One region of the Pseudoalteromonas sp. NZS11 genome, then DNA from elsewhere that is predicted to be linked to it. Evidence: predicted binding sites of a transcription regulator. Region 1 holds the regulator's gene; the other holds the start of a gene.
The links. Region 1 encodes NrdR, which represses ribonucleotide reductase genes. Its sites were predicted from a motif close to AAACACNANATNTNGTGTTT; they were not measured.

Region 2: nrdA (class 1a ribonucleoside-diphosphate reductase subunit alpha) is a predicted target of NrdR. The motif match lies at 2,407-2,426, and genes of this name have one in related genera.

The regions. Positions count from the first base shown of each region.
Region 1 is NZ_JADYWP010000005.1:17,696-23,070, reverse strand. It holds gene thrC (threonine synthase) at 1-1,088, shown strand, start outside; gene glyA (serine hydroxymethyltransferase) at 1,358-2,614, shown strand; gene nrdR (transcriptional regulator NrdR) at 2,983-3,432, shown strand; gene ribD (bifunctional diaminohydroxyphosphoribosylaminopyrimidine deaminase/5-amino-6-(5-phosphoribosylamino)uracil reductase RibD) at 3,436-4,560, shown strand; gene I6E82_RS12115 (riboflavin synthase) at 4,587-5,240, shown strand; gene ribBA (bifunctional 3,4-dihydroxy-2-butanone-4-phosphate synthase/GTP cyclohydrolase II) at 5,270-5,375, shown strand, end outside.
Region 2 is NZ_JADYWP010000006.1:56,052-61,426, forward strand. It holds gene gyrA (DNA topoisomerase (ATP-hydrolyzing) subunit A) at 1-570, opposite strand, end outside; gene ubiG (bifunctional 2-polyprenyl-6-hydroxyphenol methylase/3-demethylubiquinol 3-O-methyltransferase UbiG) at 747-1,457, shown strand; gene I6E82_RS13710 (HAD family hydrolase) at 1,457-2,137, shown strand; gene nrdA (class 1a ribonucleoside-diphosphate reductase subunit alpha) at 2,546-4,828, shown strand; gene nrdB (class Ia ribonucleoside-diphosphate reductase subunit beta) at 4,894-5,375, shown strand, end outside.

The DNA.
Region 1 (5,375 bases):
CAAGCGATACTGTGGCACAAATGGTTAAAAATGCATTTAACTTTCCAGTTAAGCTGGTGGAAGTTGAAGAGAACACATACTGTTTAGAACTGTTTCATGGTCCTACACTTGCGTTTAAAGACTTTGGTGGTCGCTTTATGGCAGAGTGTTTAACGCAGTTTAACAAAGACGAGAAAGTAACTATTTTAACAGCAACATCTGGCGATACCGGTGCAGCCGTAGCACATGCTTTTTATAATAAACCAAATATCGACGTAGTAATTTTATACCCTAAAGGCAAAATTTCACTTGCTCAGCAAAAGCTATTTACTACGCTAGGTAACAATATTCATTGTTATGCAGTTGAGGGCAGCTTTGATGATTGCCAAGAGCTAGTTAAAAATGCCTTTTTAGATGAAGAAGTTAAATCAACACTTGGGCTTAACTCAGCTAATTCAATTAATATTAGCCGTTTAGTTGCTCAGGTTTGTTACTACTTTGAAGCGATTGCACTGCTACCAAAAGAAAAACGGGCAACAGCACATATATCAGTACCTAGTGGTAACTTTGGTAATGTGTGCGCCGCAATGATTGGTGCGGTTATTGGTTTACCTGTAGGTAAATTAAGCGCAACAACAAATCAAAATGATACTGTGCCGCGCTTTATGCTTGATAAAAACTGGACGCCAAACGCAACGCTTGAGTCGCTTTCAAATGCGATGGATGTAAGTAAGCCAAACAATTGGCCGCGTGTACAAACAATGTTAGATAATAACTGGTTTAGCTACGATAATTTTTATTCAACAAGCGTAAACGAGCAAGACACGCAAGCCGTGATGAAAAAAATTCAACAAACGGGCTATGTTGCAGAGCCTCATACTGCTATTGCTTACCAAGGTCTTGTTGAAAATCGTGCGCCGGGTACTGCGGGTATCTTTTTAGCGACAGCTCATCCTGCTAAGTTTAAAGAAAGCGTAGAGGGTATTCTAAATATTGAATTAGGTATGCCAAAACCACTTGCTGATGCACTAGCAAAACCATGCCTAGCAAGCGATATGAACGCCGATTACGACGCGTTACGTACCGAAATGCTCGCTAAATTAGGCTAAGTTAAATTAAAAGGAAAAGCGGCTTGAGCCGCTTTTTTTATAACTTTATACGGATGAATACACTTAGTTATATTTACTAATTAAATGTAGTAAATATAATTCATTTAAAATTATTATGGCTTTATAAAAAAATATCATCTTAAAAGAGCTGTGAAATAGTTTCAATCCCTGTTTAAATATCCTCAACTTAAGAGCGTAGGCAAAGAGTCGTTTAAAGCGTACAATAAAGCCTCTAAAAAACACCATACACGTTGCCCTAGGAGACCCCAATGTTAGAACGTAGCATGAATATTTCGGATTTTGATCCAGAGTTATTTGACGCGATAACCAAAGAAACTGCTCGCCAAGAAGAGCATATCGAGCTAATCGCTTCAGAAAACTACTGTAGCCCACGCGTACTAGAAGCGCAGGGTTCACAGCTTACAAACAAATACGCAGAAGGTTACCCAGGCAAACGTTATTATGGCGGTTGTGAGCATGTAGATGTTGTTGAGCAATTAGCAATTGACCGTGCTAACGAATTATTTGGTTCTGACTACGCAAACGTACAGCCACATGCTGGTTCGCAAGCTAATGCAGCTGTTTTTCTAGCATTATTAGACGCTGGCGATACTGTACTAGGTATGAGCTTAGCTCATGGTGGTCACTTAACTCACGGTTCTCACGTAAGCTTCTCTGGTAAGCTTTACAATGCAATCCAATACGGACTAGATGAAGCAACTGGCGAAATTGATTACGCACAAGTTGAAGCACTAGCACTTGAGCACAAACCAAAAATGATTATTGGTGGTTTTTCAGCGTACTCAGGTATTGTTGATTGGGCTAAATTCCGTGAAATTGCTGACAAAATCGATGCTTATCTGTTTGTTGACATGGCTCACGTTGCGGGTTTAATTGCGGCAGGCGTTTACCCAAGCCCTGTTCCTCATGCACACGTTGTAACTACAACTACGCATAAAACACTTGCAGGCCCTCGTGGTGGTTTGATTATTTCTGCATGTGGCGACGAAGCAATCTACAAAAAGCTTAACAGCGCTGTTTTCCCTGGTGGCCAAGGCGGTCCTTTATGTCATGTTATTGCAGCAAAAGCAGTGGCATTTAAAGAAGCACTTCAACCAGAGTTTAAAGTATACCAAACACAAGTTGTTAAAAACGCAAAAGCAATGGTTGCTGTAATGCAAGAGCGCGGCTACAAAATCGTTTCTGACAAAACTGAAAACCACTTATTTTTACTTGATTTAATCGATAAAGATATCACTGGTAAAGATGCAGACGCAGCCCTAGGCAACGCTAACATCACAGTTAATAAAAACTCAGTACCGAACGATCCACGCTCACCATTTGTAACATCTGGTTTGCGTATTGGTTCTCCTGCAATTACTCGCCGTGGTTTTACTGAAGTAGAATCAAAAGAGCTTGCTGGCTGGATTTGTGACGTACTAGATAACATCACTGATGAATCTGTACAGGCGCAAGTTAAAGAAAAAGTAAAAGCAATTTGTGCAAAATTACCTGTTTACGCTTAATTGCATAAGCGGCAGTAATTTAGAGCACATAAGCTAGGGGCCTGTTTATCTTTCGAGGTTTAATTTGCAGTAGTATGTTTGGCTTTTAAGCAAGGCAGAGTCTATGTAGTGTGGTTACTCCACACAAATAGGCGATAACGCAGCATAAATGCCAAACATGCACTGCCCTCGGGTTCGTTCTAGGGGCGATTTACTCTTTGTTGCTCGATTTTTACTTAGCCCACTAGGTTACAAATCTCGAGCCGCGATTAAATCACCCCTAGATAGAACAAATTTAATCCTGAAAGGTCAACAGGCCCTATTTTTTTGCTAAGATAAAAGACCGCTATTTAGCGGTCTTTTTTGTTTTAAAACGGAAGTACCGAGCTATGCATTGTCCATTTTGTACCGCAAAAGATACTAAAGTTATTGATTCACGCCTTGTTGGCGGAGGCCATCAAGTTCGCCGGCGTCGTGAGTGTAACGACTGCCACGAGCGCTTTACTACATTTGAAGGCGCTGAACTGGTTATGCCTCGTGTTATTAAACAAGACGGCAGCCGCGAACCATTTAACGAAGATAAATTATTAAATGGCTTAAATCGCGCACTCGAAAAACGCCCAGTGAGCACCGAGCAAGTAGACGAAGTAGTGAATATAATAAAATCGCAACTACGCGCAACGGGTGAGCGAGAAATTTCAAGCCATTTGGTGGGTGAATACATTATGGAAGCCCTCAAAAAGCTCGATAAAGTAGCGTACGTAAGATTTGCCTCTGTTTATCGCTCGTTTGAAGATATACGCGAATTTGGCGAAGAAATTGCCCGCTTAGGGGAGTAATAAATGCAAAGCCAAACTACTTTTACCGAACATGATGAAATGTATATGGCACGCGCCATAGAACTTGCCAAAAAAGGCCGGTTTACTACCACGCCTAACCCTAATGTTGGCTGTGTATTAGTTAAAAATAATCAAATAATTGGTGAGGGTTTTCATCAATTAGCTGGTCAAGGTCATGCTGAAGTAAATGCACTGGCAATAGCTGGCAATAATGCACAAGGTGCAACGGCTTATGTAACGCTTGAACCGTGTAGTCATTATGGGCGTACACCACCGTGTGCTGAAGGTTTAAAAAAGGCGGGTGTTGTAAAAGTAATTGCCGCTATGGTTGATACAAACCCACAAGTTGCAGGCAAAGGCCTTAAAATACTGAGCGATGCCGGTATTGAAGTTGCTTATGGATTACTTGAATCACAAGCTCGCGCACTTAACGTTGGCTTTTTTAAGCGAATGGAACAAGGCTTACCTTATGTGACCTGTAAAATGGCAGCAAGCATAGATGGTAAAACAGCGCTTAAAAATGGGCAAAGTAAGTGGATCACAAGTCCCGCTGCTCGCCAAGACGTACAATTATACCGAGCGCTAAGCTGCGCTATTTTAACCGGTGCCGATACCGTGTTAGTAGACGATGCTAAACTTAATGTGCGACTAAGCGAGTTGCCTTGCACGCTACCTACCGATTTACCGCTTCGCCAGCCCGTGCGTGTTATAATTGACTCACAGAATCGTTTAACGCCCAACCTTGCTTTATTTAAAATCCAAAGTGATGTAATAATATTTACGACTAAGGTTGATAAATCACTGCAATGGCCGCATTTTGTAAAGCATATTGAAGTAAGTGAAAGTAACGGCAAAGTTGATTTACAGGCTGTTTTAGAAAAGCTTGGGCAACTGCAGTTTAATAATGTTTGGCTTGAGAGCGGAGCAACACTTGCTGGTAAAATGACAGAACTTGATTTAGTTGACGAGTTTGTTTTTTATTTGGCGCCTAAATTAATGGGCCATGATGCAAAAAGTTTAGTTAATTTTCCTGAATTGACGAGTATGCAAAACACCGTTGATTTAACATTTAATGAATGTGCGCGCATTGGTGACGATTTACGTATCACCGCGTTAAAAACTCATTAAAATCACTTAATAAAAAGAGTAGCGCTATGTTTACTGGGATAATAGAAGCCACAGGCAAAATTGCTTTATTACAAAAAAAACAAGGCGACTTAGCCATTCGTATCCAAAGTGCTGATCTTGATATGAAAGACGTAAAGCTAGGCGACAGCATTGCAACCAATGGCGTTTGCTTAACCGTAGTTGATAAACATATTGACGGTTTTAGTGCTGATTTATCTAACGAGACGATTGGTTTAACCGGTTTTGCTCACTATGCTTTAGGGCAAACGGTGAATCTTGAAAAAGCCATGCAACCTGTTTCGCGTTTAGGCGGTCATTTAGTATCTGGCCATGTTGATGGCATAGCAACTATTACAAGCATTACAGCAAACGCTCGAGCAACAGAATATTGGCTTACAACCGAAGAAAATTTAATGAAATACATCCCGTACAAAGGTTCGGTATGTATTGATGGTATAAGCCTGACAGTAAACGCTGTAGAAGGTAATAAATTCAAATTAACAATTGTCCCACATACGAGTGAGCAAACCACAATTGCTCACTTTAAAGTAGGCACTCAAGTTAATTTAGAAGTCGATCAAATTGCACGTTATTTAGAGCGCCTTATAAAAGGTGCAGAGCAACCAACGGGCTCTGATATTTCGATGAGCTTACTCGCTAAAGCGGGTTTTATTAAATAACGAAACAGATAACTTATACGAGCAAATTTATGAATTTACACAGCGCACAAGAAATCATAGACGACATTAAAGCCGGTAAAATGGTTATTTTAATGGATGATGAAGATAGAGAAAATGAAGGTGATTTAATTATCG
Region 2 (5,375 bases), on a different contig from region 1:
AACTTCAGTTAAGTTATGTGGTGGTATATTTGTAGCCATACCTACTGCAATACCCGACGAACCATTCACTAATAAATTAGGGACTTTCGTAGGTAACACGTCAGGGATGAACTCAGTGCCGTCGTAGTTAGGAACGAAATCAACCGTTTCTTTTTCAAGATCGGCTAATAACTCATGCGACATTTTTGCCATACGTACTTCTGTATAACGCATTGCCGCTGCTGAATCACCATCAACCGAACCGAAGTTACCTTGGCCATCTACAAGCATGTAACGTAGTGAGAATGGCTGAGCCATACGAACTATCGTGTCATAAACTGCACTGTCGCCGTGTGGATGGTATTTACCGATTACGTCACCGACCACACGGGCCGATTTTTTGTAAGGCTTGTTCCAGTCATTACTAAGCTCGTTCATTGCAAACAAAACGCGGCGATGAACAGGTTTTAAGCCGTCACGTACGTCTGGTAATGCACGTCCTACTATTACGCTCATTGCGTAATCTAAGTAGGAGTTTTTTAACTCGTCTTCAATATTGACTGGCAGAATTTCATTGGCGAGATCAGTCATTTGATATCACATTCCTTCAGTATCAGCTCTCAACAACCCGGTATTGGGTATTAAGAGTATTGTTATTATTTCTAACAGCCATGCTATCACAATTAATTTTAATTTACAGGCGCAAAACTTTGCGATTTATCAATTTAGCCCTATATAATGGCCTCAGATTGACGAGGAAGTATTTTATGACCGAACATCAAAATGTAGATCACGCAGAAATAGCAAAATTTGAAGCCATCGCTGAGCGTTGGTGGGACCTAGACGGAGAATTCAAACCTCTTCACGAAATTAACCCGTTACGTTTAGACTTTATAGCAAATAAAACGCAAGGCCTATTCGATAAAGAAACACTCGACGTTGGCTGTGGCGGCGGTATTTTAAGCCAAAGCATGGCGCGTATGGGTGCAAAAGTAACTGGCATCGATATGGGCCAAGAACCTTTAACTGTTGCTAAGTTGCACAGTTTAGAAACTGGCGTAAATGTAGATTATATAAAAGTGCCTGCAGAAGAGTTTGCAACACAGTACCCTGAGCGCTTTGATGTAATAACGTGTATGGAAATGCTTGAACACGTTCCCGACCCAGCATCTATCATTCATGCCGTAGCCGCACTTGCCAAACCAGGCGCAGACGTGTTTTTTTCAACCCTGAACAAAACACCTAAAGCATACTTATACGCTATTGTTGGCGCTGAAAAACTCTTAAAAATGGTGCCTGAAGGTACACACGACCATAAAAAGTTTATAAAGCCTGCACAGCTTATTGCATGGGCAGAGCAAGCCGGTTTAAAAGTTCGTGCAAGTACAGGGCTTTCTTATAACCCACTATCAAAGCAATATACGCTCAATAGTGACGTTAGCGTAAATTACATACTTTATTTTGAGAAGTTAGCTTAATGGCTAACTCTCAAGCCCCCCTACCCCTTATTGAGTACGATGCATTTTTATTTGATTTAGACGGCACCCTACTCGACACCGCTGATGATTTAGGTGCCGCTTTAAACACAGTCCTTATTAGCAATAAAATAGAACCTGTTAGTAGTGATATATACCGTCCTGCCGCATCTAACGGCGCAGGTGCATTATTAGAGGCTGGTTTTAAAGAATTATGGGCTAAACAACCCCAAAGCGAGCTTATAAAGCAATTAGTTGACGAGTACGCCACAAACATAGCAAATCACACACGTTGCTTCAGCGGAGTTGAATCGTTACTTATCGCCCTTGATCAGAAAAAGATCAAATGGGGGATCATGACTAATAAACCAGGGTTTTTAACCGATCCTTTAGTGGCAGCTATTCCCGCATTAAAAAATGCCAGTGTAGTAATAAGTGGCGACACATTAGCTGAAGCTAAGCCATCACCTTTACCACTGCTACATTGTGCAAAGCTTATGCAGGTAGAACCAAGCCGTTGTTTATACATTGGTGATGCACAGCGTGACATACAAGCAGGCAAAGCGGCAGGTATGCATACCGCAACGGCACTTTGGGGTTACATCCCAAGTATTGATGAAGCCAACAGCTGGAATGCTGATTTTAACTGGCAAAGCCCAATTGATGGTTTTAACCATATATAGTGCTATGTTAATTATTAAACACTATATATTGTGATTGTGTTAGTTTTCACACAAAGCTTGCTGATAAAAAAAGCAGTCAAAATTTATTTTTAAAATGAGTAAATTTAGCAGATCATTAGTTGATTTTTGCATATTTCAACTTAAATGATTGTTCGAAGGTGAGTGTCTACTAACACAAATGCGTTATCCCAAAGTTATCCACAAACAGGGGCAATTATGTCCCTTGCAAAACAACTCAGACCACACTATCTTGTGATCTCTAAATTGAACAACACCAGATATTGTGGCCAAATGTTATTCAATTAAATTCGCCAATACGGTGAAACCTATAATAAATGAGTATGTACCTTGCTTCGGCGAGGCATAAAGCATTGGTCAAAATACATAATTCCCAAGGAATACAGGCAAATGAACCAACAGTTATCTGTAAGCAAACGTGACGGGCGCAAAGAGCCTCTTGATCTGGATAAGATCCATCGCGTCATTGAATGGGCCGCCGAAGGTTTAAGCAACGTTTCGGTTTCGCAAGTTGAATTAAAATCGCACATTCAGTTTTACGACGGTATTCGTACTAAAGACATTCACGAAACCATCATTAAAGCAGCAGCGGATCAGATTTCAAAAGAATCGCCTGATTATCAATACTTAGCTGCACGTTTAGCTGTATTCCATTTACGTAAAAAAGCGTACGGTCAATTTGAGCCACCACGTTTATTTGACCACGTAACAAAAATGGTTGGCGATAAACGCTACGATGCTCACTTATTAGTAGATTACACAGAGCAAGAATTAGACGAGCTTGATGCATATCTTGATCATTCTCGCGATCTTAACTTTAGCTACGCGGCTGTAAAACAGCTTGAAGGTAAGTATCTCGTTCAAAACCGTGTATCGGGTGAAATCTACGAAAGTGCACAGTTTTTATATATTTTAGTAGCAGCGAGCTTATTCTCTGACTACCCACGTGAAACACGCGTTTCTTACATTAAGCGCTTTTACGACGCAGTATCGTTATTTAAAATATCTCTACCAACGCCAATTATGTCGGGTGTACGTACACCTACTCGCCAGTTTAGCTCGTGTGTATTAATTGAATGTGGCGATAGCCTTGATTCAATCAATGCAACGTCGTCAGCTATTGTTAAATACGTTTCACAACGCGCAGGTATTGGTATTAATGCTGGTCGAATTCGTGCGCTAGGTAGCCATATTCGTAACGGCGAAGCGTACCACACTGGTTGTATTCCTTTTTATAAGCACTTTCAAACAGCTGTTAAAAGTTGTTCGCAAGGTGGTGTACGTGGCGGCGCTGCAACATTGTTCTACCCGCTTTGGCATTTAGAAGTAGAGAACCTACTTGTACTTAAAAATAACCGTGGTGTGGACGACAACCGCGTTCGTCACCTAGATTACGGCGTACAATTTAATAAACTAATGTACTCTCGTTTAATTAAAGACGACTACATTACGTTATTTAGCCCATCAGATGTGCCTGGTCTTTACGATGCATTTTTTGAAGACCAAGCTGAGTTTGACGCGCTTTACGTAAAATACGAACAAGACGAATCGATTCGTAAAAAACGCATTAAAGCGATTGAGCTTTTCTCTATGTTTGCGCAAGAGCGTGCAAGTACAGGTCGTATTTATTTACAAAATGTGGACCACTGTAATACACATAGCCCGTTCATTGCTAAAGTTGCGCCTATTCGCCAATCTAACTTATGTTTAGAAATTGCATTGCCAACTAAGCCACTTAATAACGTAAATGACGAAGAAGGCGAAATTGCCCTTTGTACACTGTCTGCGTTTAACTTAGGTGCAATAGAATCACTAGACGAGCTTGAAGAGCTAGCTGAACTTGCAGTACGCGCCCTTGATAACTTACTTGATTTCCAAGACTACCCAGTACCGGCTGCTAAAAATGCAACTATGGGTCGTCGAACGTTAGGTATAGGCGTGATTAACTACGCATACTACCTAGCTAAAAACGGTAAGCGTTATTCAGATGGCAGCGCAAATGCACTGACTCATAAAACATTTGAAGCGATTCAATACTACTTGATGAAAGCATCAAACGAGCTTGCTAAAGAGCGTGGTGCCTGTCCTAAGTTTAACGAAACAACGTATTCACAAGGCATTATGCCAACAGATACGTACAAACGTGATTTAGATAAAATTTGTGATGAGCCACTTCATCTTGATTGGGATACACTACGTGCAAATATTAAAGAGCACGGTATGCGTAACTCAACACTAAGTGCGTTAATGCCATCAGAAACATCGTCGCAAATCTCTAATGCAACAAATGGTATTGAACCACCACGTGGACATATTAGCGTTAAAGCAAGTAAAGACGGTATTTTAAAGCAAGTTGTTCCTGAGTATGAGCGTTTAAAAGATCAATACGAGCTACTGTGGGACATTCCATCAAACGATGGTTACTTGCAGCTTGTTGGTATAATGCAAAAATTTGTAGACCAAACAATTTCTGCAAATACAAATTATGATCCAAACAAGTTCGAAGGCGGTAAAGTACCTATGCAAGTCTTATTAAAAGACTTACTAAGCGCGTACAAACTAGGTGTTAAAACCTTGTACTACCACAATACTCGTGATGGTGCCTCAGATATGCAAGAAGATACTCCAGAAGTGGAAGATGATGATTGTGAAGGCGGCGCGTGTAAAATATAACTGCTGATTTTTATTTTAAGCGGGCATTTAGCCCGCTTTTTCTGATAGTTTTTTGAGTGATAAACATGTCTTATACTACTTTTAGCCGAAACCATAATAACCAAATGCAAGAGCCAATGTTTTTTGGCCAAACTGTAAACGTATCTCGTTACGACCAACAAAAATACCCTATTTTTGAAAAATTAATCGAGAAGCAACTGTCTTTCTTTTGGCGTCCTGAGGAAGTAGATGTAAGTAAAGACCGTTTAGACTTTCAAGCGTTACCCGATCACGAAAAGCATATATTTTTAAGTAACCTCAAATACCAAACTCTACTTGATAGTGTGCAAGGTCGTTCGCCAAACGTTGCCCTACTTCCAATTGTATCGCTACCAGAGCTTGAAACATGGATCGAAACATGGGCGTTTAGTGAAACGATTCACAGCCGCTCATACACGCATATTATCCGTAATGTAACACAAGCACCTGAGCTTATTTTTGATGACATAGTTAGCAACGATAAAATTAGCGAACGTGCTGATGCCGTAACTAAATACTACGATGACTT